One region of the Paenibacillus sp. FSL R7-0198 genome, then DNA from elsewhere that is predicted to be linked to it. Evidence: riboswitches for the same ligand, from Rfam matches in the RefSeq annotation. Region 1 holds a riboswitch; each other region holds the start of a gene.
The links. A riboswitch is a leader RNA that binds a small molecule or an ion and turns the genes downstream of it on or off. The one in region 1 is predicted to bind cyclic di-AMP.
Positions count from the first base shown of each region.

Region 1 (10,356 bases):
GAATCGAATTGATCTCCCATAAGCCAGGTCAAGGAGTCGCTCCATACTTCACCAACAATATAGGCTTCGGGATTGGCTGCTTTCACAACCTTGCGAAAATCACGCCAGAAATGGTTGTCCACTTCATTCGCTACATCCAGCCGCCAGCCGTCCAGCTTGATTTCCTTAATCCAGTACTCTGCTACATCGAGCAGGTAAGCCTTAACCTCAGGGTTCGCTGTATTAAACTTGGGCATGTTGCCATAGAAACCAAATGTATCGTAGGTAGGTATACCGTCCTTTATCTGAACCGGGTATTCATTGATGTGGAACCAACCGGCATACTTTGAGTTTTTTCCATTATGGAGCACGTCTTGAAAAGGAGGGAAGTCTTCACTGCAATGGTTAAACACAGCATCCAGCATTACTCGGATACCCAGGCGATGACATTCTTCTGTCAAATGTTTGAGCAGGGCATTATCACCGAAATGGGGGTCGACTTTTTTATAGTCAATCGTGTCGTATTTGTGGTAGGAATTGGCCTGGAATAACGGGGTAAAGTAAATGGCGTTCACGCCAAGTTCAGTTAGGTCATACAAATGATCCAGCACACCTTGCAGATCTCCTCCAAAATAATTGTCCAACTCCGGTTTGCCACCCCAGTCATGGGTTTCTTGTGGATTCAGCTTGGGATCTCCATTAGCAAACCGTTCAGTCATGATCTGATAAAAGACGGCTTCTTTGGCCCACTCGGGTACCTTAAACACATCGATTTCATGTATATACGAGAACTCATAATATCCTCCGGTTGGATAGGGGGCCTCATAATGAATTCCGTTATCCGCAAGAAAAACATCTTCCGAACCAGCGGTTATTCGAAATATATAAGTGAGACGTTTAAATTGTGGCTTGACGGCAGCTTCCCAATAATCAAACATGTTATCTGAAGCAGCCTTCTCCAATTGAATTTCCTTGTACGTTCCATTCCAATCGTACTTATCTCCGGTCAGTGCAGTCACGTATTGCACATCATTACGTTTGGTTCGTACGCGCAGATGTATGGTAGAAGAATTATAGGCATAAGCCCACTTGTCACGAGGAACATGATACATGGCTTCGAGCAGCATGACAGCACCTCCTGAATATAGGATAAGTTATAAAGGTTGTTCAAAAGCCCGCTTTTGATTACAAGTGATGCCTATCGGCATCATTGGCATCGAATATGGAATTCAGCCGAAATGTCCGTTGCTCACGTAGTTTTGACTACGCTCCGCTACTCCATTTCTAGCTTCATCCCATCTTCTCGGTACTGAAAACCGGTCTTTAGAACACGTACTTATAGTTATATTTAACCAAGTTAGCCAGCAAAGAATCATATTTACTGTAATAAAATGCATTATTTTCATCGTTTTCAAAGGTTTCTTTCACAGCATTTCCAGCTTTGTGCTGATTATACTTACTGCTAATTTAGAAAAAGGGTGCCCTGAACAACTTGAAATTCAAGATTGTTCAGGGCACCCCTATATAACATGTTGAAAGTGAATTTTAGCGAATAGCTTGCTCGAACTCCGTGCGGATGGTTTGAAGCAGCTCTGGCTGGCTCAGTACGTCATAGGCTGTTGTAGCAAGTGCCTTTGCTCCCAGAATCATGCCATCCAGCGCGCTCTCCTGTAATGCAAGGTCACGGAAGGCTATGGAGTGCAGGGTATGCACCTCGTCTACAACACGAATGTAGGGATGGATTGCAGGGCATTTCAGGGAAACGTTACCGATGTCCATGGAGCCATGATCATTACCACTTACAATCTCTTCTTGCGGGATGCCAAGTTCCATCAGATTCTGACTAAACGCAGCTGAGAATGTTTCATTGGTAACCATCTCATCATAGGACGTTTCATAGTTGGATGTCACGAGCTTGCATCCTGTCTGCAAAGCAGAGCCTTCAGCGATCTGAATCACACGTTCTGTGAGGATATTCAGTTCTTTGCGAGTTGCTGCCCGTACATAAAATTGCGCAGAAGCATAGTCAGGAATGATATTTGCTGCCTGACCTCCGTTGTTGATCACACCATGAATCCGAACGGTGCTTTTCACTTGTTGCCGGAATGCGTTGATTCCGTTAAACGTTTGAATGACGGCATCAAGAGCATTAATACCTTCGTGCGGACTTGCAGCAGCATGTGAAGATCGGCCATGGAATTCAAATTGCACTGCATCAATAGCCAGTGAGCTGCCGGACTTTTCGTAGGCATAATACGGATGCGCCATGAGAGCGACATCACAGTCATCGAACAAACCTGCTTCCGCCATCGGTACTTTGGCACCACGTGTCTCTTCAGCGGGGGTACCAAACACTTTAATGGTTCCACCTACTTCATCCAGAATGGATTTCAGCCCAACAGCAGCTCCAAGACTCATCATACAGATCAGATGGTGACCACAAGCGTGACCGATCTCCGGCAAGGCGTCATATTCACACAATAAAGCAATGGTAGGGCCGGGTTTGGCGGCTGAATAGGTTCCGATAAAGGCTGTCTCCAGTCCAAGGATTGGAGCCTCTACAGTGAAACCGTGGTAGACCAGTTCTTCTTTTAGACGAGCAGAAGCAAGGAACTCTTCATTTCCCAGTTCGGGATTGGCACCGATATATGATGAAATGGCTTTAAAACGGGAAGCATATTGATCAATAACCGTCAGTATCTGTGATTTGTTAGATGTCATTAGTAAACTCCTTATGCAAAAATGAAAATAATTCATTGATTATATCATGTTTGCTTTATTTTTTCAGAAACAAGTCAAGATTTGTAATGTCAAAATGCATTGCATAATCATGCATTGTACTTTATAATGACTCAGTCATCAACATGAGAGAAGCATACAAAGTATTGTAAGGGGAGAGAAAAAGGTTGAAATTAATAAGTCGTTACACCATGATGCTGTTGACCTTTGTTATTCTGCTGACGACTGCCGTTCCTGTGGCACTTGCAAGTGGAACTACAGATAATTCAAGCAGTAAAAAACTGGTGCTCGGTACAAGTGCCGATTTTGCACCATACGAATTCCATAAAGTGATTAATGGCAAAGATGAAATTGTGGGCTTCGATATTGAGATCGCCAAAGAGATTGCCAAAGATCTTGGCGCTGAGCTTGTGATTGAGGATATGGGCTTTGACGGTCTTCTGCCTTCATTGCAGAGCGGGCGTGTTGATCTGGTGATTTCAGGTATGACGCCGACGGATGAGCGGAAGAAAAGTATCGATTTTTCCGACACCTATTATAAATCAAAACAAGTGATTATGGTTCGCAATGTGGATAAAGACAAATATCCAACCATGGCAGAACTTGAAAATGCGAAGATTGGCGTTCAGAAAGGCTCCATTCAGGAAACGATCGGACAGAGTATTCCAGGAGCGAAGCTTACTGCGCTGGATAAAATCTCGGATATCGTGCTTCAACTGCAAACAAAACGCATTGACGCGGCAATCGTTGAAGATACCGTTGCTGCAGGTTATCTGGACGATATCATTGGACTTGCTGCTGCTGTTCCGGACGAAGAGCAAGCAGAAGCGGCAATCGGGATTCGTAAAGGTAATACCGAGCTGCTAGCTGCAGTAAATGGAACACTGGAGCGACTGAAAAGTGAAGATAAAATCAATCAGATGGTGACGGACGCCAGCCTCTTGATGGCGGATAAAGCGAACAAATCACAAAATATTTTCCAAGTATTCTGGGAGTACAAAAGTTTCTATGCTACAGGTGTAGGATACACACTTCTGTTGTCTGCACTTGGGGTTATCTTCGGGGTAATTATTGGATTGATCATCTGTTTGTTCCGTTTGCATGACGCCGCAATCTTGCGCTGGATTGGTACAGCTTACGTTGAAGTGATTCGTGGCACACCGATGCTGGTACAATTAATGATTATTTACTATGGTTTTTCTCTGAGCTTTGGCATTAACTTTACTGCACTTCAGGCAGGTATCATTACACTTTCAATCAATAGTGGTGCCTATCTGGCGGAGATTTTCCGTGCAGGTATCCAAGGTGTGGATCGTGGTCAGTTGGAGGCAGCTCGTTCCTTAGGTATGGGAAGAGGCGATGCGATGCGTTATATCATATTGCCACAGGCCTTCAAAGCTGTATTACCTGCGATCGGTAATGAATTCATTACCATCATCAAAGAATCCTCCATTATCTCGGTTATCGGTATGGTGGACATTATGTATCAGGCAAGTGTGGTCAAAAACATTACGTATCAAGGCTTGAGTCCATTTTTGATTGCGGCAGCCATCTACTTTGTATTAACGTTCATTTTGTCCAAGCTGCTGGGACGACTGGAAAGGAAGTTGAGTGCAAGTGATAGACGTTAGACAATTACACAAATCTTATGGAAATAACGATGTGCTTAAGGGCATTAACGTGACGATTGGTAAAGGTGAGGTAGTCGTCGTCATCGGTCCTTCCGGTTCAGGTAAAAGTACTTTCTTGCGTTGTTTGAACCTGCTGGAGAAGCCCACCTCAGGAGAGATTGATTTTGAAGGCGTGTCAATCACGGACCCCAAGCACAACATTAACGCAACTCGTGAGAAAATGGGCATGGTGTTTCAGCACTTCAACCTGTTCCCGCACAAAACGGTACAGCAAAACATTACGATTGCCCCGATTAAAGTAAAGAAACAATCCACTCAGGAAGCGGAGAAAATTGCTGCTGATCTGCTGAACACCGTGGGCTTGTACGATAAAAAAGATACATTCCCGAATCAGCTGTCCGGTGGACAGAAGCAGCGGATCGCCATTGCTAGAGCATTGGCCATGCAGCCGCATGTCATGCTGTTTGACGAGCCTACTTCGGCACTGGACCCCGAGATGGTCGGCGAAGTGCTGGATGTCATGAAACGTCTTGCAGAAGGCGGGATGACGATGGTCATCGTAACACATGAGATGGGTTTTGCACGTGAAGTGGGAGACCGAATCCTGTTCATGGATGGCGGGGTTATTGTGGAAGAGGGAACACCTGATGAGGTATTTGGAGCTCCAAAAAATTCACGTACACGTGATTTTCTTGCCAAAGTACTCTAAATGAAGTGTCAAATAGCGTTACTGACTTAGAGTCGGTAACGCTATTTTTTTGTGCGCATTAATCACTTATAGATTTGAAAAGTAACTTTTCTGTTACCAAATGTAAAGGAATCAGGTCGTCCAACATTTCTAAAGTATCCTGTATTCTTACATATGCTTACATGTTAAAACCATTTGGTAAGAATTACTACAAGTTAAGGTTACAAAATTGTGATATATTGAACTCTGCCGAAACTTCCGGACAGGGAGTGCGGGGGATGTAACGATGCAGATTGTGCAGGGGGAAGATCTACAGCACACTGCTTGGGGTGAATTAGGGGTACATAACGTTTCAAATGTAATGAAGAACCTATAGGGTGGGCTCCTCATCCGAATCCGACAACTAACTTCGCAGGCACAATGAGGGAGGAAGACCATGATTAACAAGAAACGTATAGCCAAAACAGCAGTAGCATTATTGACAACAGCAATGCTCATTCAAGCCGTTCCGGCTCACGCCGATTCAGTTCATGTGGCCAAAGAAGGGGATACCTTCTACACCTTATCAAAACAATATGGAGTAGCAATCAACACGTTGGTTAAAGCAAACAACGACATTTCGCCTTACAACATTTATGATGGTTTGAAAATTACGATTCCCGGTAAGGCAAACAATGTAGCAGCAGCTGCGGCAACGGAGAGCAAGACCCAAGCGAAGACTGTTACTACAGCAAGCTTGGACGTTAACACAGATAACAAAGTTGTTCAGGCTTGGGGTAAAACATTCGATTACAGCAAAGCTGTGAACGTAAAAGCAACGGCATACTCTGCAGATCCGTCTGAAAATGGAGGATGGGGTGCTGTGGATTACTTCGGCAATGATCTTGAACTGGGTACGATCGCAGTTGATCCAAGTGTGATTCCACTCGGAACCAAAGTACTGGTAACCGGTCACAGCCATCCGGGATTGCCAAAACAGGCTTTTGTAGCTACAGCTCGTGATGTGGGCGGTGCAATCAAGGGTCACCGGATTGATATCTTTATCCCGGGTAGCAAACAGTCTGTAAGCACATTTGGTTTTCAGGATATCGAGCTGTACATTCTGAAGTAGAGAGATCATAACATTTAAAATGAATTCAAACAGGGTGTCTGCCAGTCGCTAATCTGCGATTGAACAGCACCCTTTTAATATTCGCATTTATTTGTTATCACGGTCATCCTAATCTTTGGCCTTTGGCAATCCCAACATCTCGTCCAAGGTGACCAGTTCATATCCCCGGTTACGCAGTTCTTCAATGATTTCAGGCAATGCCTCAATCGTACCGTTCAGGTTAGATCCCACACCGCCTCCTGCATGTTGCAGAACGATGGAGCCAGGTTTCACGGCAGATAGGATGTTATCCTTCACCTCTTCCTTGGAGAGGCCTTTCCAGTCCAGTGAGTCAACGTTCCAGTTCACAATGCTATAGTGTTGTCTAGCTGCCCATTGCAGCTGTTCTTCATTAATGTCTCCATAAGGCGGCCGAATCATCTTGGGCGTATATCCCGCTAAATGTCGAATAATATCCCCGGTATGTAAAATTTGTTTGCGAAAGGCATTCATCGACAGCTTACTGAATTCAGGATGATTGTAGCTGTGATTACCAACCAAATGCCCTTCCTTAACGATGCGTTTCACCAGATCCGGATGTTTCTCAGCACGACTACCCACGATGAAGAATGTAGCTCTGACATTGTATTTCTTCAATACATCCAGCACTTGTGGAGTAAACCGTGGATCAGGTACATCATCAAAAGTCAGTGCAACCTTCTTTGTTGAAGGACCATTGGTTTTGAACGTATCGGCATATTTTTGACGTAACTGTCCCAATGTCAGTTGTTCTTCTTCAGCAGAATCCGAACCTGATACTGATTCAATTGACGGGCTTGAGACATCCCGCGATGAAACTGGAGCATGATATCCCCCGAGAAAAATAACGATAACCATCAGCATAATGAGGCGTACGCGCATAATAACGGCCTCCTTTTCCAAAATGACGTTCTCCTTGGTATGCCCGGGGGTTCCATAAAATATGCGTAGTGTGAGAAGTTTCATTGCGGATTTAGCTTATGACAGCCATAATTCCTCCATATATAACATATAGAAAAGGATAGGTGGATAGGATATGAGTACATATGATTTGAAATCCATACGTTTACAGGTGATTGAAGCAGGAGAGGATAAGGTTTTTCTCGTTACCGGAGGAAAGGCGCATATTGGCGCCGTAGCCACGTTCTACGTGGATCATGAGCGCGTAAGCGGGACGACGGTACATATTCCTGGGCATAAGGAACAAGAGCTGTGTGAGCGACTTGCCCGAAAGGCTGCCCTGCAGCTGAAAGTAACCGTTACGGTGATCATGGGTATCCATTTTGATTCCATCACGCGGATGCAGATCGACGAAATCGTGCAGACTGCAGAGAGGCTGATGGAGGATCATCTGAACAAGGATAAACGATCTTCCTAACATAAAGAGCAATCGCATGTTTTGATTTTATTTGCTAAAATTGAAACGAGTTGTAGATTGTTACGTATGTATGTTTATATACGATGTAATATCGACTAGGAGGAATAACATAATGTCCATTTTCAAACGATTGCGTGATTTAACAATGTCTAACGTTAACGCCATTATTGACAAGGCGGAAGATCCAATCAAGATGACGGACCAATATATCCGTGACATGCAAGAGGACCTGGAAGATGCGGAGAAAGCAGTAGCTCAACAGATCGCCATTGAGAAGAAATTCAAGCAGTTATTCGAAGAGCAGGAAGCACTTGTGAAGAAACGTGAAGAGCAGGCGCATACGGCGGCACGTGCTCAGAATCTGGATTTGGCTCGACGTGCTCTGGAAGAGAAAAAGGCTGCTGAAGAGAAGATGGCTGAGTACAAAACCAGCTATGACCAAAACAAGGCTTCTGCAGATAACCTGCGTGGCAAGCTCGACGAGATGCGTAAGCAACTGACTCAAATGAAGAACAAACGCGAAACACTGGTAGCCCGCTACAATGCAGCAAAAGCCCAAACGGAAATCAACAAAGCGTTGAATGGGTTTGGCTCTGATACTGCAAGTGCTGGTATGAAGCGTATGGAAGAGAAAATGATGCAGATGGAAGCACAGGCAGAAGCAAGCAACGAAATGTCTTCCAAAGGCAAGTCTTTGGATGAAGAGTTCGAGAAGTTGGGTAAAGATCAGGCTGTTGAAGATGAACTCGCAGCATTGATGAAACAGTACGATAATAAGAACTAATACCTTGGTTGTCAGCAGGGTTAACCAGCGGAGGAGAAGAGTATTTCTCCTTCGCTTTTAAATGCGGTTCATGTTGATATGTGGGGGCTGTGTAAATGGATTTGAATATTTTGGCGATGCTGGTCTGGACCGGTTCTGGTTCGGTTTTGCTGTTTGTCTTGATGTATGTAGATTCACTGTTCACGAAATATAAGGATTTTGCTGAAGTTAAGGCTGGCAATATGGCAGTAACCACACGTATGGTGATGAAATTATTTGCACAAGGGTATGTACTCGCTACGTCCATTTCTACGGCTGGTCATCTTGGAGAAGCATTGCTGGTCTCCGTTGTATCCTTTATCATTTTGTTGATTCTGGAGAGTGTTGTACACTTTATGATTCGCAAATGGGCCAATCTGGATCTGGATACGGGAATTCAGCAAGGGAAGACAGGATACGGGTTGTTCTCTGGCGCTTTACATATCGTGGGCGCACTGATTATTGCAGCTTGTTTATAAGATAAGGAACAGGAGTAATTCTCATGAGTGTATGGAAACGAATTAAAGGAATACTAACGAAACCTGAACCACCGCAGGCAGAGAAAACGATGCTTCAGCTTGCACCTGGTGATATCTGTGAGGTTTCTCTGGTCACTTATGAAGTTGTTGGTCGGGTACAAAATCGTGCTCGAAATGCAGTTGTGCTCACGCTGCAGGATGGTACCGCATTTCGATATTTGCATATCGAAGAACGGGAACTCACACGTTACGCTCTATATACACCAATTGATGGCAGGCTTGATGCACCTGATGAGGTGCCCACATTGCTGGACCTGGATGGACGCGCATATCATCTGGAGGAAGAGTATGGAGGCATGGTATCAACGGCAGGTAGAACTCCATATGGCCAGGCTGGAGAACAATTGGTATGGCAGTATCAGTCGGATGATAATATGCTTCTTCGGGTGGAGTGGCAAGACAGAAGATTTACACTGTATGAGGGTGAGTCCATTCTTCCTGCGGATATCAAAGTGATTCGTTCGAGCTAGGAGAGGTTCCAATGAAAAAACGCTTGGCACATGGATTAAAATTAATGCTGGTCCTCAGCCTTGTGATGTCTCTATTGTCCGCGTGCGGAGCAGCACCTTCTGTTCAGGACACATATCCGCTTGAATCGGTTAACGGGAGTGGTAACTCAACGTCCTATGTGTACCGGGCTTCGGACCGTACCGTTCCGGAAGTGGCTCAGGATTTGTCTGACCAGCGGCAACCGGATCAGATCTCGGCAGAGAACACAGAGCGTATGTTCCTCGTGTATCAGGACGAGTATTATCACCTGCAACAAGACCCGAACAAGCCGGAGGATACATTGGTTGAGGTGGACTCCAAGGAATATGTTCGGCAGAACTACGATTCATCTTTTTTACAAGGTTACCTCACTGCTACATTAATTGGTAATCTGTTCGATTCTTTTGGCGGGCGAGGTTATGGCAACTATCGAGGATATACCAATAAAGATACGTATAAACCGAGTGCAGGATCTTATCGTACACCAACAAGTAATGACAAGAAGCTTGCTCCGCCTATTACTGTTGATCGGAAAGGTACGATTACAAGGCGCGGAAGCGATAAAGATTCAAGCGTGGGATCTGGCGGAGGATTATTCAACCGCAACAAGGATCAGAGCAAGGGAACCATTGATCGTAACAAAAGCAGTGGTGGCCTGGGCGGGTTGTTTGATTCACCTAAGAAATCCTACAAAAAACCAAAAACCAGAGTGGGCGGCGGCCGAATTAAGAGGCGAAGATAATAAACATCTAATCATAAGGATGGCTGCCAATCGCATAGTTCATTTAAGAACAGTGAAAAGGGAAGGCGGATTCACCTCGTCGGCACATGACCTTGGAACTGTTCTTTTTGGTTTACGATTTTCGAACATGATTGGATTTGCGTACACGGGGAATCGTTGAAGCAGGCTGTTTACGAATCCAGCGGATAAATGGAATCATTCGTTCATCCTGTCTCAAGGATTGCAGGTCCGTGAGTCCAA
Region 1 covers NZ_JBBOCB010000001.1:729,446-739,801, reverse strand. Annotated here, with positions in the region: gene MKY87_RS03020 (alpha-glycosidase) at 1-1,106, opposite strand, end outside; gene MKY87_RS03015 (M20 family metallopeptidase) at 1,525-2,700, opposite strand; gene MKY87_RS03010 (ABC transporter substrate-binding protein/permease) at 2,886-4,349, shown strand; gene MKY87_RS03005 (amino acid ABC transporter ATP-binding protein) at 4,336-5,058, shown strand; cyclic di-AMP (ydaO/yuaA leader) riboswitch at 5,275-5,471, shown strand; gene MKY87_RS03000 (3D domain-containing protein) at 5,474-6,148, shown strand; gene MKY87_RS02995 (polysaccharide deacetylase family protein) at 6,257-7,048, opposite strand; gene lpdD (prenylated flavin chaperone LpdD) at 7,203-7,544, shown strand; gene MKY87_RS02985 (PspA/IM30 family protein) at 7,657-8,328, shown strand; gene MKY87_RS02980 (DUF350 domain-containing protein) at 8,424-8,825, shown strand; gene MKY87_RS02975 (DUF4178 domain-containing protein) at 8,849-9,355, shown strand; gene MKY87_RS02970 (DUF4247 domain-containing protein) at 9,367-10,116, shown strand; gene MKY87_RS02965 (HNH endonuclease) at 10,229-10,356, opposite strand, start outside.

Region 2 (10,356 bases), 3.1 Mb from region 1:
TTGGTGCGGTGGGATCGGACGGTTTTGGCGAACGTCTGCTGCACAGTCTGACGGAAAGTGGTGCAGATGCCTCGCAGGTTCGCATATTGGAAGAAACGGTTACAGGGACGGCTTCCATTTGGCTCTCTCGGGGAGACAACCGGATTATCGTTATTCCTGGTGCGAATGGACAAGTGGTGCCTGAGATGCTGGAAGAGGCGGATACGGTAAAAAGCCTGACTGCAGCCGCAGCGGTGCTGCTGCAGCTGGAGATCCCGCTGCCAGCGGTTACCCGCGCCGCCCAACTGGCGGCTGAAGGCAGCGCACTGGTGGTGCTCAACCCGGCTCCCGCAGTGCCGGGTCTGCCCCAGGAGCTCCTGCGGTGCGTCGACGTTGTCACGCCGAACCGCAGTGAGCTTGCCGTGCTTACCGGCCGGGCTCATCTCCGGCCGGAAGACCTGGATGCGGCGGTCGCAGAGCTCGCCGCATCCCTCGGGGCCGCTGTCGTCACGACGCTCGGCCCCGAGGGGGCTGTGTACGCGGCGGCGCCTGGCGGCCGCGTACAAGCAGGGCGTGCCGGCGCGTGCCGTGCGCCCGGCTACGCCGTAAGCGCCGTCGATACGACCGGCGCTGGCGATTGCTTCAACGGCGCGTTGGCGGTAGCCCTCGCGCGCGGTGAGACTTTGGACGCGGCCGTAGGCTACGCCATGGGTGCGGCCGCGTTATCCGTGACGAAGCTCGGCGCCCAGTCCGGGATGCCGTCCGCACGTGAAGTTGAGGCCTTTCTGGCTGAGCATGCCACAGAGGCCTAATAATTGGTATAACGAAGAGGCTCTTATTCTCCCAAAAGGGGATTAAGCGCCTCTTCGTTATGTGCGTGCACAGATTATTTTTTCTCTGACAGCCACATGGCGATATTTGCAATTTCTTCATCCTGCAGCTTGCCCTTGAAGGAAGGCATACCACCTTTACCTTTGACAATCGTAGAATAGATCTTCTCCAGATCATCCTGGCTACCGATGTTAGCCAGAGCAGGTCCTACGCCACCCTGAAGCTGATCCCCGTGACAGGAGATACAATTGGCTTTGACCAGTGCTTCAGCCTGTCCGGCATCCAATGTTACTTCCGGCATGGTTGGTTTGGCTTCTTCAGCCACTTCTTCTTTCCCTGGAAGCGTAAACATTAAAACAATAGCTAAAGCGCATGCTGCAAAAAATACTCCGCTCATGATCCATTTGTGCATCCCTTATGTCCCCTCCAGAATGAAAGATCATCTAACCTGAAACTATCCATATCATTATAACGGAACCTGTACTGACATCATAGCATTTTGTGGGAATTTTTTGAACTAATCACATAACAAGGGGCAAATGTGGTTGTTTTGCAATGGATTCTAACCGCGAGGCCCTTCATAAACCATACAGTGAAAGGGCTTCAAGCCGGTTGGGGTCTGTCGTTCGTATGTATCCTGGGTGACAAATCCACTCTTCAGATAGACTTGAATGGCACGAGCATTCCAAGTGAGTACTTCCAGATCAATCTCATTCGTGGGATTTCGTCGAATGGCTTCCTGTACAATGGCAGTGACAAAAGCTGTCCCTTGACCCTGACCACACAGCTCTGGATGCATGCCAAGGCCAATCCGGGTTACCCCTTGAAGTGGGAAGTATTGAGCAAACCCACATATACGATCGTTCTGATCCAGGACGATTGCATATTGCTCCTGCCGCAGCTGTGCATCTCCGAATTCCACTTCCAGAGCTTTCATCTGCTCCCAGGGGAGCCAGCTGTAGATATTGTAAGGCGGATCATACTGCCAACTGCAGATAAGCTCCGCATGTTCTTCTCGCATGGGTACAACGTGAAACGTCACAGGGGTTTCCTTCATACACCTGCATGCTCCTTTCCTTGAAACAGAACTCTTTGTCCACTCTACAAAAGTGATGTTCATTTAGCAAGTCTTCCTTCCCAAGAAAAAAAATGAAACAAAAGTTCCGGTAATTTCGTTTATATTATAACGGGATGGGTAAAAACATCATAAGGGCACGGACGAACGAACGCAAAATGAACCTGTTGATGTCGCAGGATATGCCCCGAGTATAACTTGCAACATGAATAAGGATTGAAGCACAAAAAAACCGCCGGATACATTCCTGCGGAGAATGTACCGGGCGGTTCTGTTATGCTTCTTGCTTCGTTCCAGTATGGTTAATGGTTACAGCATCATGTTGCTCAGCTTGTCCCTAGTCAAGGGCCAGTGATTCATATGCGTCCGTGCTCATAATCCGTTTCGCGCCAACATAACGGTTGGCCCAATAGCTTTCACTCAATGCACTGATCGTAACGCCTTTGGAAGAAGAGGAGTGTGCGAACTTTCCATCCCCTACAAAGATTCCTACATGAGATACGCCTTTACCTGTTGTATTGAAGAATACCAGATCGCCAGCTCTCATTTCCATGCGGGATACGGAATCGCCCATGTCGAATTGGGAACTGGATTGGCGTGCCAAATCAATACCCAATTTGTCGAATACATACCGTGTAAATCCGGAGCAGTCAAAGCCGTTAAGCGTTGTTCCCCCACTTTTGTATGTAGTTCCCATTGCTGAATCAATTACTGTGTCCATCTTTGAATCTGCGAATGCGCTACCTGCACCAAGCGATAATGCAAATGTGATGCTAAGTACAGCTGCGGTTAATTTCTTCTTGAACAAGAGATATTCCCCTTCCAACGCCTGCGAGGTTAGCTTAAGGATTCGGTTGAAGGTCCCCTATGATCCCTCTGTAGCAAGATCAATTCACCCATAACTGGTTCCCCCGCTTCCCAGGTGCCAGGAATTTGGCTATGCTAGTTATGCACCTGCGAAATCAAGAAATGACGATTTAATTTTAAGTAGTTACAAATATGAATGTAAAGATTACAAAGTTGTTACTAAAAACTCACTGCGATTATTGTAACAGAGGAGTACGGCTTTGGCAACGTTTAGCAACAAATTTAGCAAAAAAAACCTCGACCTTTGACGGGGAAAGGTTGAGGTTTGCCTATTTATAAGTACATATTAGGCCATAAGTTTAACATGTGATGGTAACAATTTTTAAACTATCTGCTCTCACCTTTGGACATTTTGGACTGCCATAATCGGAAATGGCTGCATATTTTCCACAGATTCAATAGACATCTCGCAAGTGGATACGTCTGTTGTAGTATAAGTCCGGTAAGTCCCGTTAATAACCATGAGGCTGAAGTGAATGCCCCGAAGATAAGCAGGTGAACTCCGCCCAGCAGGAGTGCAATACCGATTACGGCGATGAGATGACGCAGTGCAATCCAGAGTGCTCTGAGGGTACCGTGAGCCCCGCCTTCTCCTTCTGGTGCCGAAACACCGAACTGCATGTAGAGCACGGCATGGTGGATGATCCAACCATATACAATCCAGGCAGCAACATAAGGTATACCAGGCAAAAGTAATTGAAGGGAATGAAATCCGTCCATGAGAATCGAGTAGAGCTTCGGTATGAGCCAGTAGGCGGGCAGAAGTATCAATAATGTACGTATGGTGTGGAGCAGCAGCATCGGTTTCCACAGATTTTTGATTCCGCGGACAAAGGGGATGCGCTCTTCTGTAGAGTTAAAGTGCTGAAGTGAGTAGAGTAGTCCTGCCTGAATGAGGGGGCTGATCAACATGCGAACCAGCAGCATGCCCCCTAGAATCCATAGATAACGATGAACCTCCGGATGGGTAGACAAGTTAAGTTGACTTTCCATTTTGAACAAAAGTGTACTCAGTTCCCCGGCATCAGCATCTGGATAGCGCAGGAGTAGGGGGATGACCGCCGATTGTACCATTCGATAGAAGAAATATCCCCAAATGAGTTGATAGAGAAATAAGAGTGCGGCAATGAACATATGCTGACGGACGAGAAACCAGCCTTCACGTATTTTTGCTTTCACCGTTTCCACCTCACCATGACAGACCTCCGAATATGGCTTCTATTAGTTTGGTTACACTCATGCTCCAGCGGGATTTTGCTTGCTCATCCAGTCCGGATTTCAGGAAATTGTTCATATGGCGGTTCTCCAGCACGATCGTGTACAGGGGATCGGTCATGGCCCAGGATACGGGGGATGTGTGAGTTAATTTATAGGTGATGCGATCTTCTTTGCCATTCCATTGTTTGGTGAGGATATGCCCGTCTTCAAAAGCAATGCGAACAGGAACGGCGTTGTAATCACTTCCTTTTTTTGCGATCGTCACGGATGACTCGTACCATGTTTGACCGTCTTTCTGTACGGGCGTAACACGAATCTGCTCTACAGCAAAGTCAGCCATCCCGTTACCATAGACGTATTGGTCAAAATAATCAGACCAGGAAGTACGGGTCACTTGTTCCACAACGTTTTGAAAATCAGCCGAAGTGGGATGTTTGAAGCGGTACTTCTTCACATAGGTAGAGAGAATGCGTTCCATCTTTTTTGCGCCGACTTGATGTTCGATACCAAGCAATACAAGTTTGCCACGTGTATAGACATTGGCTGCATACTCATTCTGTGAATCGAACTTCCAGGATTCTTGTGTTAAAGATGAAGGAGACGTAATCAGGCCTGATTGTACCGGCAGATTCGGAATCAATCCATATTCCTGCTCCATCAGTTTGTCTTCTGCATAAGAGGTGAACCCCTCATCCAGCCAGGCTTCCTCGAATTCGTTGCTGGCAACCATACCGTAGAAGTACTGGTGTCCGATCTCGTGGACTACGGTACGTTCCAGGTCATAACCTGGGGTAGTATCATCGGCTCCAAAGGCCGTAACTAGCGTAGGGTACTCCATGCCTCCAGCACCGTTCCCCGCTTTGGGTGGAACAACGATGGATAAGGTAGCGTAAGGATATGGGCCAAACCATTTGCTATAATTGGCTAGTGCGGCCTTCGCGGCGTAGAAATAACGTTCTTTAAGATCCTGATGAGCAGGGTCCAGATATAACTTGATTCGTACACCAGGCACATTGGGTGCAGAGAAGGGTTCCTCGGCGTAGACAAAATCCGGTGAAGCTGCCCAGGCAAAATCATGTACATCATCGGCATAGAATTGATAGACCTTTTCTCCATTCTTCACCACGGCTTGTTGCGTCGGAAATCCGGTAGCAGCAACTTTGTATGTTTCAGGCACCCGAATACGCACACTATATATACCGAAGTCGGCGTAAAACTCTGAATTGCCATGGTATTGGTGCAGATTCCAGCCTTCCGTTGTTCGTCCACGCCTGCCTACAGGTTCATAGGCACTTAATTTGGGAAACCATTGACCTGCCATGACAAAATTATCAGCAGTTCCCATTCGGGCAAAAATCTTCGGCAGATTCACTTCGAATCGGGTGTGGAGTGTGATGCTTTCCCCGCCTTTAACGGGTTTGGGCAGGCGTACTTTAATGAGGGTGGTGTCCTTGATATTTCCGTCATCTGGTTGCACATATTGCATCCGGTGCAGCAGAGAGAGCCCGTCCTCCGTTTTCATTTCGGTAATGTTCATGGAGCCATAACCATTGGTAGGCATGACATCACCACGAAGCTTTCCACCGGATTCCTTCATAAAGGTGGTGTCAGCAGAAGAGAAGGCATTGGGGTACATATGAAAATAAAGCTCGCTGACGGTTTTTTTACCTGGGTGTGTCCAGGTAATCGTCTGAGTCCCTTCCAGTACATTCCCTTCGACCAGTTTTACATCCATGTGATATTCCACAACACGGTTGCTGTACACTTCGGCTGTAGGGGTCTGTACACTTTCTGGAGGTGCTGGGGTTGGAGCTATTGCCTTGGGCTTGCCCGATTCGGGGGCGAGTACTGGCAATTCTGAATGAGTTGAGCGATTATAACCCAGAGTGATCCATATCCCTCCGGCAAGTACACACAGGGCCAGGGATGCAGTGAGCCAGCTCTTGGCGCGTCGTGGAATCATCGTTAAATACCTCCCGTTGACAAGCATCTACAGCATGTATATGTTTGCAATGGGACAATTATTAGTTAAAATATTTGTATCAACCCTTGGAGGCTATAAACATGGACCAAAACGAGCAAAACGGCAAAAAACAGATTGCCTTGAATATCGTTAGTGCAAAAAGCAAGCATAAAGGCTTCGGTGCAGGCTCCATTGATCTGAATAACCTTTCCCCGGTCATTATTGATAATGGCGAAGCCAAAATCGATATCGGTGCGATGCATGCGAAGAGCAAAGTGGAACGCAATATCAAATTCTCTACCAATCGTGAAGATGTGCCCAACGGACGCCAGGTATGGCTGGTGTGGGTAGCTGTGGATCGCACGGAGGAAGGCCAACTGTATGGTGGAGCAACGGCATGTGAGATGTGGATTGATACGGAAGCAAGACGTGGATGGAAACTGCTGGCGGAACATGTGAATCGCATGGATTATGCCTTGAAGCGTCGCTTCATGCTGGATGAGCTTGGACCTGAAGCTCGAGCTGCACTTAAGACACTGCTGATCTCACACAACGAAGACTGGTGGAATGCTTCTCCAGATGTATTGAAGGAAGCACTCGCTTAAGGCAGATCATTTTCAACAAAGTATAAAAGCAAAAAAAAGCAAAAGGCCCCTTGACCGGAAAGTTCGGCTGGGGGTCTTTTGCTTGTGCATTAATCGTATTCATTGATCTGAATAATTATGAGTTTTCATCCGAAGTGAATTTCCAATTGTTCAATATAACCAGAGGTTATAGGTGACGCAACTAAGTCATCGCGCATTTGCGTCATTCTACCCACCAACGTTTGAAATCTCCCCACCAGGAATGTTTCTCTTCCTGTATGCCTTGTTGATTCTGTACCTGACGGGTCTTCTCATCTTCTCCAGAATCCGAATCATCCGTCGTGCCATGACATACCTCTGTCGGTTCAGTACCATCAATAAAAACTTCCAGCCGTTTCTCTTCACAACCGTTGCCTGCCAGCTTGCCGGATTCCGGGTCAATATAGACACTTACGACATGATCAGGCACGGTGAAGATTTTGGGTGGTACGCTCGCAAGTGCCTGCTCTGTGAACTGGGCAAAGATCGGAGCCGCCCGGCGGCCATCCGAAGTTGAGATGGCTTTGCCTTGGTCGTACCCAACCCATACCGCGGTGGAGAGCTCCGGTGTGAATCCAACGAGCCAGGCATCCGTGTTGGTTGTTCCCGTTTTTCCCGCTACCGGACGTTTGATCGCCTTAGACACCCGGTTGCCCGTTCCTCCATTTTCGAAGACACTTTCCATTAAACGTGTCAGTACATAAGCTGCCGCAGGTTCCACAACGGTCTCAGCCTTCGTCTGAGGCGATTCATAGAGTACACGTCCTGCGGCATCCGTCACTTGCAGAATGGCTACAGGTGGCGTCCGTTGTCCACCAGCAGCAATGACGGAAAAGGCCGACGCCATCTCCAGCGGGCTGACAGGTGACGTTCCCAGTGCAAGAGAAGGTACGGCGCTCAGGTTGCTTGTAATGCCAAGGTTTTTTGCCATACTCACAACCTGCTCAGGACCGATCTGCATAATGGTGTTCACCGCATAGATATTGTCTGAAGCGGCGATCGCCTGTCTTAGATCAATCTCACCCAGATACTTGTCTCCAAAGTTGCCGGGTTTATAGGTTTTGCGGTCATTGTCATAGTGAAAAAGGGTAGGTTCACTGTTAAATATGGATGCACTGGTGAGCTGCTTGGATTCCAGGGCTGCCAGATACATAATGGGTTTAAACGCCGAACCTGGCTGGCGCGTTGTCGCCAGTACATGGTTAATCTGATTGGTGCGATAATTCTTGCCGCCTACCATGGCTTTGATGTAGCCCGTACGAGGGTCGATGGACACGAGGGCCGTCTCCAGCTCGCTTTTGGCATCCATACCCTTCGCTATGGCGTCTTCAGCTGCTTTTTGTACACGCAGATCCAGGGTGGTGTAGATATTCAATCCTCCGTGATCCAGCATCGCTTCACTGATTCCCAGCTCTTTGATGGCCAGATTCCGGATATAGTCACGAAAATACGGGGCACTTTCCACCGTTTTACGCTCACTTTCCGGTTTGAACGAAAGCATTTTCTCATAGGCCTTATCCGCTTCGGCTTGGGTGATCTTACCGATATCAGCCATGGCATTCAGCACAATCTTCTGTCGGTCTTTGGCATTCTTCATATGGTTATAGGGTGAATAGTAGGTAGGTCCTTTCGGGATTCCTGCCAGCATGGCACTCTCTGCAAGATCCAGCTGTTTGGCTGATTTGCCAAAATACATTCGCGAAGCCGCTTCGATTCCGTACGCACCATGCCCATAATAGATTTCGTTCAGATACATCTGCAAAATTTCATCCTTGCTGTATTTCATCTCCAATTGCGCCGTGTACATGGCTTCCTTGGCTTTGCGAGTCCATGTTTTCTCATGAGATAGATATAGGTTACGCGCCAGCTGTTGAGTCAATGTACTCGCACCCTGCGACATCTGCATATGTTCGAGGTTAACGAGCACAGCCCGTCCCATCCCTTGCACGTCGAACCCGTAGTGATTATAGAATTTGCGGTCCTCTACAGCGAGAGTGGCATTGACCAGATCTGGAGCGATATCCTCCAGTTGAACGGGTACAGAGTCTTTGCCACCTGCGGAGAAGGTAGCGATGACTTCACCCTGACTGTCCAGTAATCTGGAATTCCGGTCAGAGTCTGCGAGAGGCAGGCTGGTTGCGTATAGGTACACCAATCCTGCAGCGGTAGCAAGTATAGCGAGCACGGCGAGCAGAGACAGGTTTTTAATGAATTTTCGTAAACGGAACCCGCGTTTGCGGGTCTTTTGATTTGGCTTGGTCATGGAACGGGCTCCTCTCTTTTCTTCCAGTATGGGACTTGATTGGCAGGGATATTCAATCGGGTGCATAAGCAAACAAAATGTAGCATTTCCGCCTTGAAAACCGTTTTGCAGTATAAACGTCAATCGCGTATAATGCAAAAGGGTAATGAAAAGGTAAGATTCGGCACAAGATACTAAAGCGCGTAAGGACGAACAGACGAATGGTCATTGATTCATTGATTAGTCAGACGCTCTGGTCAATTTAATCTATATAATGAAGTGAACCGCGGACCTTTCCCGCAGGCCAGCAATGATAACGCGATATGGCGCCGAACGCTGGACGTGCTTGGGCGAACCGATTATAGTGCATAGCACTTGTTCGGGTATGGCTGATCATTAACTTTACGGAAAGAAGGTAGAGATTATGGAATTGTGGTTTACGGAGAAACAGACCCCGGTATTCGGGATCACCGCGAAGATTAAGCAGACCTATGTTACAGAGAAAACGGATTTTCAAGATTTGGCCATGGTAGAGACCGAAGAATTCGGTAACATGTTGCTTCTTGATGGCATGGTGATGACGACTGTAAAAGACGAATTCGTATATCACGAAATGGCGGCACACCCTGCGCTGAACACTCACCCGAATCCGAAAAAAGTTCTGGTTGTCGGTGGCGGCGATGGCGGAGTCATTCGTGAAGTCATTAAGCATGCTGCTGTAGAAAAAGCAGTTCTCGTCGAAATTGACGGTAAAGTTATTGAATACTCTAAAAAATATTTGCCTGAAATCGCCGGCAAGTTGGACGAGCCTAATGTTGAAGTGCTCGTAAACGACGGCTACATGCATATTATTGAACATAAAAATGAATACGATGTGATCATCGTAGACTCCACCGAGCCTGTAGGCCCTGCTGCTCCATTGTTTGAGCGTGGGTTCTACCAAGGCATCTACGAAGCATTGAAAGAAGACGGAATCTTCGTTGCCCAAACGGACAACCCTTGGTTCAAGGCGGATCTGATTCAGAAGGTGAACAAAGACGTCAAAGAAATCTTCCCGATCGTACATGTGTACGGCTGTAATATTCCAACCTATCCAAGTGGTTTGTGGACATTCACCATGGGTAGCAAGAAACATGACCCGCTCGAAGTGGATGAGACTCAAATCCCGGAGATGGACACCAAGTATTACTCTCCGCGTCTGCACAAAGCAGCATTTGTACTTCCTAAATTCGTGGAAGATTTAACGAAATAAAAGGGGAAATCATTAATGAAACTGGATCAATCTTATTCAGGAAACGTATTTATTTGCAGCTCTGAGGATTATGAGAACTCCAAAGCAGTTATCTATGGCATGCCGATGGATTACACCGTCAGCTTCCGTCCGGGTTCCCGTTTCGGCCCATCTCATATCCGTCAGGCATCGGTTGGACTTGAAGAGTACAGCCCATATCTCGACAAAAGCATTGTAGACATGACATACTTTGACGCTGGAGACCTGCTCTTGCCTTTCGGTAACGCGGGACGCAGCCTTGAGGTAATTCATGAATACATCGGCAGT
Region 2 covers NZ_JBBOCB010000001.1:3,790,643-3,800,998, forward strand. Annotated here, with positions in the region: gene rbsK (ribokinase) at 1-791, shown strand, start outside; gene MKY87_RS16360 (c-type cytochrome) at 866-1,222, opposite strand; gene MKY87_RS16365 (GNAT family N-acetyltransferase) at 1,373-1,867, opposite strand; gene MKY87_RS16370 (C40 family peptidase) at 2,223-2,693, opposite strand; cyclic di-AMP (ydaO/yuaA leader) riboswitch at 2,697-2,834, opposite strand; gene MKY87_RS16375 (hypothetical protein) at 3,080-3,931, opposite strand; gene MKY87_RS16380 (M1 family metallopeptidase) at 3,942-5,933, opposite strand; gene MKY87_RS16385 (YwhD family protein) at 6,035-6,538, shown strand; gene MKY87_RS16390 (transglycosylase domain-containing protein) at 6,741-8,819, opposite strand; gene speE (polyamine aminopropyltransferase) at 9,223-10,050, shown strand; gene speB (agmatinase) at 10,066-10,356, shown strand, end outside.
Region 2: another riboswitch for cyclic di-AMP. It lies ahead of MKY87_RS16370 (C40 family peptidase); the one in region 1 lies ahead of MKY87_RS03000 (3D domain-containing protein).

Region 3 (10,356 bases), 5.2 Mb from region 1:
GGTCCGATGAAAGAGGACGGTACCATAAGCAAACGCGGATATAATATGGCTCATTTCTCCAAATTCGTGCGTCCAGGCTACCTGCGAGTCGACGCAACGAAAAATCCGGATACGAACACCTTTGTCTCAGCCTACAAAGGTGATAACAAAGTCGTCGTCGTGGCGATTAACCGTGGAACTTCAGCCACAAGCCAAAAATTCGTTCTGCAGAATGGTAATGCCTCCACTGTGTCCTCATGGATTACGGACAGCAGTCGGAACCTGGCAAGCGGAACCCCGCTTACCGTATCCAATGGAGCCTTCACGGCACAGCTCCCGCCTCAGAGCGTAACAACATTTGTTGCCAACATTACTGGCGGAAATAGCGGCGGGAATACAGGCAGTGGCACTACGTATGAAGCTGAGACCGGAACATCACTTACGGAAGCTGCCATTGAAACAATCTACCCCGGTTACACTGGCTCCGGGTATGTTAACTTCAATGCGATGACTGGTTCAGCCATTCAATGGAACGGCATTAATAATGCTACAACAGGTACCAAAAACGTAAAGTTTCGTTATGCGCTGGAAAGTGGAACACGGAACCTCGACATTTTTGTTAACGGAACCAAAGTTATCAGCAACGAGCCCTTTCCGGCTACGGGAAGCTGGTCCACTTGGGTTGAAAAAACAATACAGGTCCCCATGAACACGGGGACCAATACATTGAAAGTGGTTACCACCGGATCGGAAGGACCGAATATTGACAGCATTAATGTTACCGCAGCGCAATAAACGTTCCTTAGGGCTGATGGAAGACATTTGCTGTACATGCAGCTAAGCACTAACCTCTTGGATACTCAAGTCTAAAGTTAGTGTTATATCAAAAAATGCAAAAAAGACTCCTTAAGCGTTAGCTTAAGGAGTCTTTTTTTTAGATGCGGTCGAGAGGACTCGAACCTCCACGGGGGGTTAGCCCACACGGACCTGAACCGTGCGCGTCTGCCAATTCCGCCACGACCGCATATTGTATCTCCACCATCAATATCGGCGACAATAAATAATATATCATGCGGAATCTATCATGTCAACACTGAAAATAATAACAATAAAACCCGAACCAGACGTCGATTCGGGCTTTACCTTTAACTACAAATTAAAGCTTGGAAGGCCAGTTGCCATACCATGCATAACCGCCTCTTCTTTCTTTATCAATATCACTTAATTTGTATTTAACTACCCCGTCACGACCAATAAAGATTGGTTTATCTGTTCCGATCTCATAGAAGCGTGCCCAAATCGGTGCAGCTTTGGAATCAGCGATAATTTTACTATCTCCATTAGCTCTTTCATACTTGTAACCCGTAATTTTCACCTTGTTAAACCAAGCCTCCGCTCCTTTAATGGATGCGGTAATTTTAGCGTTAGCAGGTCTGGTTTTCAGAAATTTAACAATCGTTACACTCTCTCCAGCTGTCAGCGATGGCACTTCGTAGATTCTTGCGCTCGCTGGTTTAAGGGAACTGGAATCATGTTGTTGTCCCCATGCTGTCAGCTTACCACCTGAAACGACTTGTGTATTCAGAATCGCCTCCACACCTTTGGCAACTGAATTTTTACTGCGATTAGCAAGTGTGCTGTCGATAAATGAGAAATCACCTTTGCGTGCCGCTACTTCATCCAACATGATCATTACATTAATCATGGCATCATCATTGTAAGTGATATGCTTGTGATATCCAGAGCTTTGGTAAACTTGTGGCCATCCGCCGTTTGAATACTGCATGTTGATCAAAAAGTTAATTCCTTTGATTGCAGCTGTGGAGTATCGCGGATCATTCGTCTTTTTAAATTCCTTCGCCAATCTTCTAATTTCTGAGTATGTAGCCTTGTTGTCTATCGTGGACTTCGCCCACTCTCCACTTGTCTGTTTATAATCTTTTCTCCAACCTCCATCCGGCAGCTGGTTCTTCAAAACATCTGAAATACTCGCTGTAGTACCCGATGCATCCGCAGCAGATACCGTCCCTACAGGGAGAACTGCCATTCCAACTGCTGAGAACACCATCGTACATGCCAGGACAAAAGTAATTATTTTCTTCGCTTTCAAATGTAACACTCTCCTATGTTCGTTTTTATAAATCTGCCACTTCTACTTTACCTATGATAAGCGTCCCCAAACCTCCTTTATTTGTATTTATCGCATAATAAAATCAATTTTAATCCAATATGTGGATTGGATAATCAGATAATATGCAAAAAATCGATTTTTGTCAATATATGCAACTTAATGAATATAATCTCTCTAATTCTACATAACGGGATAGTTCTTTTAACTCATGACAAACCTATTTATTTATCCAAATTCGTCTTAAACGAATCAATAATGACGTTTTTGTCATGAATGATACCCAAACTTAATCCCTTCTTTCATATAAAAACCTTAATTCCGCTAACATTGAGGTATTACGAAGGGTTTTAAATGGGTTTGACAATTACGCATTTATGCAATATAGTTTCAAATAGTTACAAAAACTTAATTATTCATTGCCGAGTTTCATGTTTGAAAACGGGGGAACCAATTTGGGTGAATTATTCTTATACATAGGAAATATAGGGAACCTTCTACCGAACCCTTAGCTAACTCCGTAGGCATCGAAGGGAGAACATTGATTTTGAAAAAACTGATTATCTCCATTTTTGGAGCAGCTGTATTATTTACATCCGGGGCAACAAGCACAGAGGCAAGCAGTATCAACTCCGTAGTGAACAACATGACAGGTATTCCTTACAAATGGGGTGGCACGACTGTAGCCGGCTTTGACTGTTCTGGTTTTATGAGATATCTTTTCAACAAATACAGCATTGAATTGCCACGTACTTCTCAGCAGCAAGCCAAAGCAGGTACTCCGGTAGCCAAAAGTAATGTTCGGACAGGTGATCTGGTGTTCTTTAATACAACAGGCAAAGGCATTTCACATACAGGTGTATATATCGGCGGCGGACAATTCGCTCATGCCTCCAGCAGTAAAGGTGTAAGCATCACAAAGTTATCGAATCCATACTTCAATGACCGCTATGTAACAGCACGTCGGGTAACTGGACAGTTTATGTATGATAAAATGTTGGGTAAAATGTAATTCACATACAAAAAGGCATCGGTTATTAACCGGATGCCTTTTTTGTTTAACCATTTTTTGTCTTCAACTGCTTTCTTAAACAATGTAAAATGTTTTAGGAAATAAAAGGAGATGAGGAGAACAATTGAAAAAGTTAATGTTTGTTTTAAGTTTTGCTATTTTAGTAATAGGTAGTTTAGGATGCAGTAGCGAGAACGAAAAAGATTTTAGAGATGTTTCATGGGGTACCAAGATCGACAAAGTCATTTCAACTGAAGAAAAGAACGGTAACTCAGGTTATGAAGAGGACGTACATAATGAACATGAGAAAAGTATCGAATATTCTAATCTTGTAGTTCTGGGTAAGAAAGCAGATGCTAAATACGTTTTCACTGATTTATTAGACAATGATAGCATTCTGGAAATGATGGAAGAAGGAAAGGAATTATCAGAGGAATTAAATAACCCCAATACAACAGAAACAAGGAAAGAAGAGATATACAAAATAATGGACCAGCGCCTTGAAGAAATGGAAAATGCAGCAGATGAATATCCATTAGATGACTTCTTGCTCCACGAGGCCACATATTATTTTGGCATGTTAAATAGTCAGGATTCTGATGAAATTCTGGAAGAGCTAACGAATAAATATGGTCAGCCTGGAAGCAAGACCTTCGATAATTCCATTATATATCTCTGGGATACTGATCGCTCTAAGATTGAATTTCGTCCTGAACGGTACTCCACAATAAACTATACAGCAAACTACTCCGTTATGGAGAAATTTGCTGATGTGGACAAGTATAATAAAAAAGCAAACAGTAAAGAAAGTAAAAACGATCTTTAAAAAACAGGGTTATACTCCCATATTGAAGGGAAGTATAACCCTGTTACTTTTTCACAATGTTTTTTTATATTAATGTAGCGCCTTCTGCACTCGCATCGCGCCCTGAGACAGAGCATGTCCGCCTCCTACAGCTCCGGCCACGGCTACGGTCTCCATGATCTCCTGATCTGTAGCGCCCTTGGCACGGGCTTCTTCTACATGGTAGAAAGTACATACCTCATTGTTGGCAAACAATCCAATGCCGAGCGCAATGAGCTGTTTTGTCTTGGCATCAATCACGCCAGGTTGGAAACATTCTCCCGTAAACTCATGATATGACTTCACCACACCTGGCAGTACATCGCTTAATGCTCCAATCTGATCCTTGTAGGCATGAACTTTATCATTCATCAATGTCATCGCTTGTAGCACACCCTCTCGGCTATAGTTACAGATCTTCCTCACTGTACCTATCTTCTCTCCCGAGTGAGTCAATTATGCCAACAAATCATGGTAATTCCAAACATTTAACGCTCATGGCTCTGCCATAATTATAAACTGTTACTCACTAAGTGGACTCTGGCGCGGCTCGCTGAACAGCTGATATCGGTAACCGCGATCCAGCTTGACGACACGTCGATTCTGACGACGGATAAGTACCTGCTCGCCATCCCAGGCAACAACAATCCCGGTTACATCGTTAGATTCCAGCTCGTCCCGTACTACTCTTACTTTCTCACCTGACAGACGCAGGGCGTCCAGTTCTGTATCACTGATCATCTTCATGGCTCCTATATTCCAAATTTATTTACAAAAAGAGACCTAAATGAAATGTCATTTAGGTCTCACGTGACTGTATTGGACTGTCATGTCATTCGAAATTATGTCCCGACTGAAAGTTACCGCTGCGCGTGCTCTTTGCTGTCGTTCTTCTCGAACCAAAAATCAAGCACTTTGGCGGACATCACACGTTCTTCAAGGTACTCCACTTGATGCGGTGTAAATTGTTCTTTCCAAGAGAAGGACAACTCTTCGCACAAGCCTACAATCGTCAGTAATTCTGACCAGGCAACATAGCGTTTGTACCAGAAAAATTGAGGATGTTCAATCATATAGGGATAAAGGTCATCGAATTCCGTATGTTTACAATCCAGGGCACGTTCAAAATGAACTTTCGATTCCGCCAGCTTATCATTAAAAAATTGTTCTGTTGCCGGTTGGTTCCCCATGGTGTTGCCTCCTCTCCCTAACATAACCCCATTATAAATGAAATCCGCGGTCATGCAAAGGCATAGTTCAAAAAATAGGCCCTATTCCTTTAAAATGTCACATTTCGTTATCGTCAAATTGTACCGTACCATCGTTCAGGGAACGAATGCGTACCAAGGCTTCCACCGGAATACCCTGTTCACGAATCGTGCGTGCCCCTGCCTGGAAACTTTTCTCGACCACAACGCCGAATCCGACGAGTTCCGCACCGGAACGCTCGATAATTTTGATGACGCCACGAGCGGCATCTCCATTGGCAATGATATCATCAATGAACAAAATACGGTCATTCTCATGGATGAACTCGCGGGATACCATAATGTCAGTTACAATTCCTTTGGTAAAGGACGGTACGCGTTCACAGTAAGCATCAGGATCAGCCAGAAGTGTTTTTTTGCGACGGGCGAATACAAGGGGCACCCCAAGTTCATAGGCTGCGGCAAAAGCAACCGGAATCCCTGAGGATTCTACCGTAATTACCCGAGTCACTCCACTTTCACGAAAACGGGCAGCGAACTCACGTCCCATCTCCATCGTTAATGCAGGATCAATCTGGTGGTTCAACAGACCATCCAGCTTTAATACTTGATCCGAGATAACCACACCTTCTTGTAAAATTCGTTGTTTCAATAATTCCATGATTTGACCTCCCAAGCCTATCCTATGAGGTAAAAGTATCATATATCTATCTATAAGTTCAAGCGAAATTGCCTGGGCGCTGTCCTTGAGACGCAATTCAAGCCAAAGCTCATTATCGATTGTCATGACTTTCGTGGGTCAAGCATACCTTGTACCATGGTACCCGCATGTCCAAACTATACAGGGGCCTGAGAGGGGAAACACATGAAACAGGCATTTCGGGTGCTGCAGATCGCATTTACATACATCGGAACGGTTGTCGGAGCCGGCTTCGCTACAGGGCAGGAAATTTTGCAGTTTTTTACCCAGTATGGCAAATGGGCCACCATCACCATAGGCTTATCTACCATGCTCTTTGTCTGGTTAGGTACCAAAATGATGCTGATCGCTCACGATACCGGGTCCCGCTCTTATGAGGATCTGAACAAACATTTATTCGGCCACAAGGCGGGAAAATGGATCACCTGGGTGACCCTTCTCATTCTCATTGGCGTGAACAGTGTCATGCTTGCCGGAGCAGGTTCCGTTTTTGTCGAACATCTGGGTTTGCATTATCAGACAGGTCTGATCGTCACACTTGTAGGGACATATCTGCTTCTCGGTCGAGGCATTCAGGCCATCCTACAAATGAATAGCATCGTCGTGCCCATGATGCTCCTGTTATCTCTGCTCATGATCACCAGTACCATCCATCATCCAGGCGCTTCCCGATTCATCACACTGACGACAGACTCAAACCCTGTTCAAGTGTGGCTGTCTCCACTGTTGTATACTTCATTCAATCTGGTGTTGGCTCAAGCTGTTCTTGTGCCTGTAGGTAACCAGATTCGTAGTCGGAGTGTGCTGAAATGGGGTGGAGTATTGGGTGGAATTGGTGTTGGTTTCATGCTGATGGCAGCTCATTTTGCCATGTCGGCTCAGATGCCCGGCATCATTCAATTCGAAATCCCGATGGGTAGCATTGCCTTTCAACTTGGATGGGCAGTGCAATCTGTATATGTATCCCTTATTTTCATGGAAATATTCAGTACCTTTGTAGCCGATATCTATGGAATGACCTTGCAACTCAGACAACATATACGCGTCCACCCCCGTTTCATTACATTAACCATTATGCTGTTGTGTTACTCACTCAGTCAGTTTGGATTCAGTTCCCTGCTGTCCATCCTTTACCCCATCTTTGGAAGTATGGCATTAATCTGGGCTGCCAAATTGGTACTGAACCGCTGGGGCACCTTTCGTAAACGCAACAATATATGAAATCTCACGGTCCATGTACTTCATGAATATGAGCATTCGTTTGCCTTATAACCACAAGTCACCGCGGGTACTCTTTCGTTAAACATGACAAAAAGCCGCTGTTTATCACAGCGGCTCGCACTTTTTGCTCTACGTTTTAGGCTTGGCTAGGAAACTGTAGATACATCTTTTTCAACTCATTGACCGATCTGCCGAGCGAGTAATGTGTCTTGGCTTTTTCACACGCTGAACGGGCAAGTTCATAACGATAAGCCGGGTCCAGCATCACCTTTTCAAGTGCTTCAGCCAGTGCAGAAGGATCTTCTGCCGGTACAAGCAACCCATTGCTACCGTTCTCGATCTGTTCCGGTATACCACCTACATCCGTACCCACAAGGGCAAGACAACTCAGCGCCGCTTCAGCGAAGACGGAACCAAATGCTTCTGCCCGTGAAGGAAGTACAAAAACATCAAAGAATGGCATGAATTCCTCAGGGTGCAGCGTGTAACCATAGAAGATGGTCTCATTATAGATCCCCAATCGCTGCGCCAATTCTTCCAGATCAGGACGAATCGGTCCATCTCCAATAATATGTAACACATAATCATGACCTCGGCCCTTCAGTTCCGCACAAGCTTTGAAAAGAATATCCAACCCTTTCGCCGGAACAAGCCGACATACCGTGACCAGTTGTGGTATCGCATTATCATGAGGAATCGGCTTAAACCGCTTCTCATCAAATCCATTGGGAATCACACCGATGACATCAGGTTCCTTTACGTAGGGAGCCAGATAACGACGGAACGAATCCGACACCGTTAAGAGACGCTCTGCCTGGTGTTCCAGCTCACCATATATCGCAAGCAGGAATCGATGCTCGGGTCCATCCGTTTCAATGCGTCCATTAAGGATTAATTCTCGTTCATAACTGGAGTGAATCGTCTGAATGAGGGGTGTATCCGGGAAAACCGTTTTCATCGCAAGTCCTGCAATTGGGTGGTGGGCATGGATCAGATCATAGGGCTTCTGAATACGCAGTTTGGTCCACCATAGATAATCACGATAAGTTTGAATATATTTTTGGACAACAGGACTATCCTGATATTCCGTCCAGTCAAACGTTTCGAACTGAACTTCCTCTCTGCCCTTGTTGCGAATTCGTTTTGGCAACGAGAACAGATCCATTTCCCACCTCGGGGTTGTAAATCTCTCTTGCATATACGGAATCATAGAGGATACACCTCCGGGCTGCTCCGGAGGAAAGAAAAGCGCCTGCAGCAATTTCACTGTTAGTTTCCCCCTTTCCACTTACGTACTGATCTACTATCCATTATGACATAGGGAAGCCGGAACATCTATATTACGTAAGATAGTGCAAACTTTTGGCTATTTAAACCGCTCAATCAAAGCTAAACTGACCAAGCTTTTGTTCACCAACTCGTATATACAACATATTCATGAAACGTGCCTCTCAGAAGCAAAAGCTTTAATTCAGCAGTTAACCGCTCGCGTTTGTTGTCAACATATTCATTGGGTAGTCAGAATTCTCAGCTCAGTAGCTCCACGGGCTTCTCATATGTACTGTAACCATCGGTCTCTCCCAAAAAAGTATACCCATTCCGCGCGTAAAAGGCGTTCAACGTAGCATTGCTCGCTCCGCAATCTAACCGAAAAGTATGTTTGCCTTCAAAATGTATGCCACTGCTGGACCATTGCAAAATGGACCGTCCCAGACCGCTCTGAGCATATTTTCTTCGAATCGCTAGCCGATGCAGATAAATCGCACCATCCTCGGCATGAGCTTTTGAACCCCAAAGATGAATATCCCAAGGGCTTGGCTGAACCAAAAGGATGACCATCCCCGCTACGTCCGCTCCTTTTTTAAATACAAACACATCCCCACGCCGAATCGCCCCTGCCGTATCATGTGAATCTTCACCTTTAAGCAAAGCATTCCATTGGGAAGAACCTTGGCTTTGTAACCATTCGGCTGTCTCCACCAGCAGGGACATCACATCCTCCGTGTCTTCCGGCTTCGCCTGAACCGCTTGAAAACCATCGTTAATATATTCGCTACTAATCTTGAATGAGTGCCTCATTGTTCTCCTCCGCTTCCTGATCTCTTTTAAACTAATGGTACTATACCGGGAAATGGATTTTTCGTCAAAATGAATGAGAACAAAAAAAGGTAAAAGGCAGCTGCCTTTTACCCATCTATTCTGGCTTCATCAATAATCTGATTTCGATACAACATCGTAAGGTGCAGAGTATCAAACTCCATTTCCTTGTCCAACTCCTGCATCAACACTTCGACCAGGCTCTTTCGCTGAATACTGGTACCAGGAACCTCGTAATCAATGTATCCCGTCAGATCGGAATGAGAAGTGTCTATTGTTGCTGTTCCCACAGGCAATCCACCTCGTTCCTGAAGAAACAGCTCATATACCCGGAACTCCCGATCCTTACGCTTTAGCATGACATAACATGTTTCTTCAGCAGCTTCCAACTCATCCAGATCCGATTCATCGGTATCCTCAAATTCCTCGGAGAAATCGCGATGTACCCACTCTAGCGTTTCGAGTTCGTTGCCCTGATGCCACATGCGAATCGTAATCGTATCGATGACATCTTCATCCAGCTCTCTGACCAGCAACTCTGCCGCAGCTTCCAATTGATTCTCTTCCGGCTCGTCATACCAGTGTATTTCACCTTGTACATCAGCGCCATATTGTTTTAAGGAAGCTTCTGCTAATTCCTGCCCTTCTACATCATTGAAAATATACGTCGATATGCTGCGTCCTGCGCTTACCATTTCCATCTCCAGAACCTGATCCCGATCTTCATATGTAAACGATTCGGCTTGTGAAACAGGAATTACCTTACTTCCACTGCTCTCTATATCATCATAGCTGCCTTCGTCATGATTCCTCTCTTCAGACGGCCACACTGTCTCTGACTCAGGCTGATGCAGAACCGAATGTAATGAGCCACAACTAACCAACACTTCATAATATGCAGCTTCCAACGCATCTGCAAGAGATCGAACATAGGCATGCACTTTTTCCACGATACGTTCCTCTGTACCATCTGTCAAAGACTCCTGCTCGATCTGAAGACTACCTGATAAACGATCTCCTTCTCTGTACACAAGGAAAAGTGAGCCTGCATATTGACCATTGACCATCACGTCCTTTACTTCTCCACCTGATGTCCGCAGGTCTGCAACCAATTCCACATCATATTTCATCACGCGTCCTCCTCCATTCCTAACGTTATTCTCTTAG
Region 3 covers NZ_JBBOCB010000001.1:5,956,574-5,966,929, reverse strand. Annotated here, with positions in the region: gene MKY87_RS26250 (carbohydrate-binding protein) at 1-774, shown strand, start outside; tRNA gene MKY87_RS26245 (tRNA-Leu) at 919-1,003, opposite strand; gene pelA (pectate lyase) at 1,136-2,098, opposite strand; cyclic di-AMP (ydaO/yuaA leader) riboswitch at 2,518-2,649, shown strand; gene MKY87_RS26235 (C40 family peptidase) at 2,655-3,119, shown strand; gene MKY87_RS26230 (hypothetical protein) at 3,244-3,945, shown strand; gene MKY87_RS26225 (carboxymuconolactone decarboxylase family protein) at 4,015-4,344, opposite strand; gene MKY87_RS26220 (hypothetical protein) at 4,486-4,704, opposite strand; gene MKY87_RS26215 (hypothetical protein) at 4,824-5,153, opposite strand; gene MKY87_RS26210 (xanthine phosphoribosyltransferase) at 5,251-5,832, opposite strand; gene MKY87_RS26205 (YkvI family membrane protein) at 6,037-7,092, shown strand; gene MKY87_RS26200 (glycosyltransferase family 4 protein) at 7,229-8,359, opposite strand; gene MKY87_RS26195 (GNAT family N-acetyltransferase) at 8,620-9,171, opposite strand; gene MKY87_RS26190 (hypothetical protein) at 9,279-10,319, opposite strand.
Region 3: another riboswitch for cyclic di-AMP. It lies ahead of MKY87_RS26235 (C40 family peptidase); the one in region 1 lies ahead of MKY87_RS03000 (3D domain-containing protein).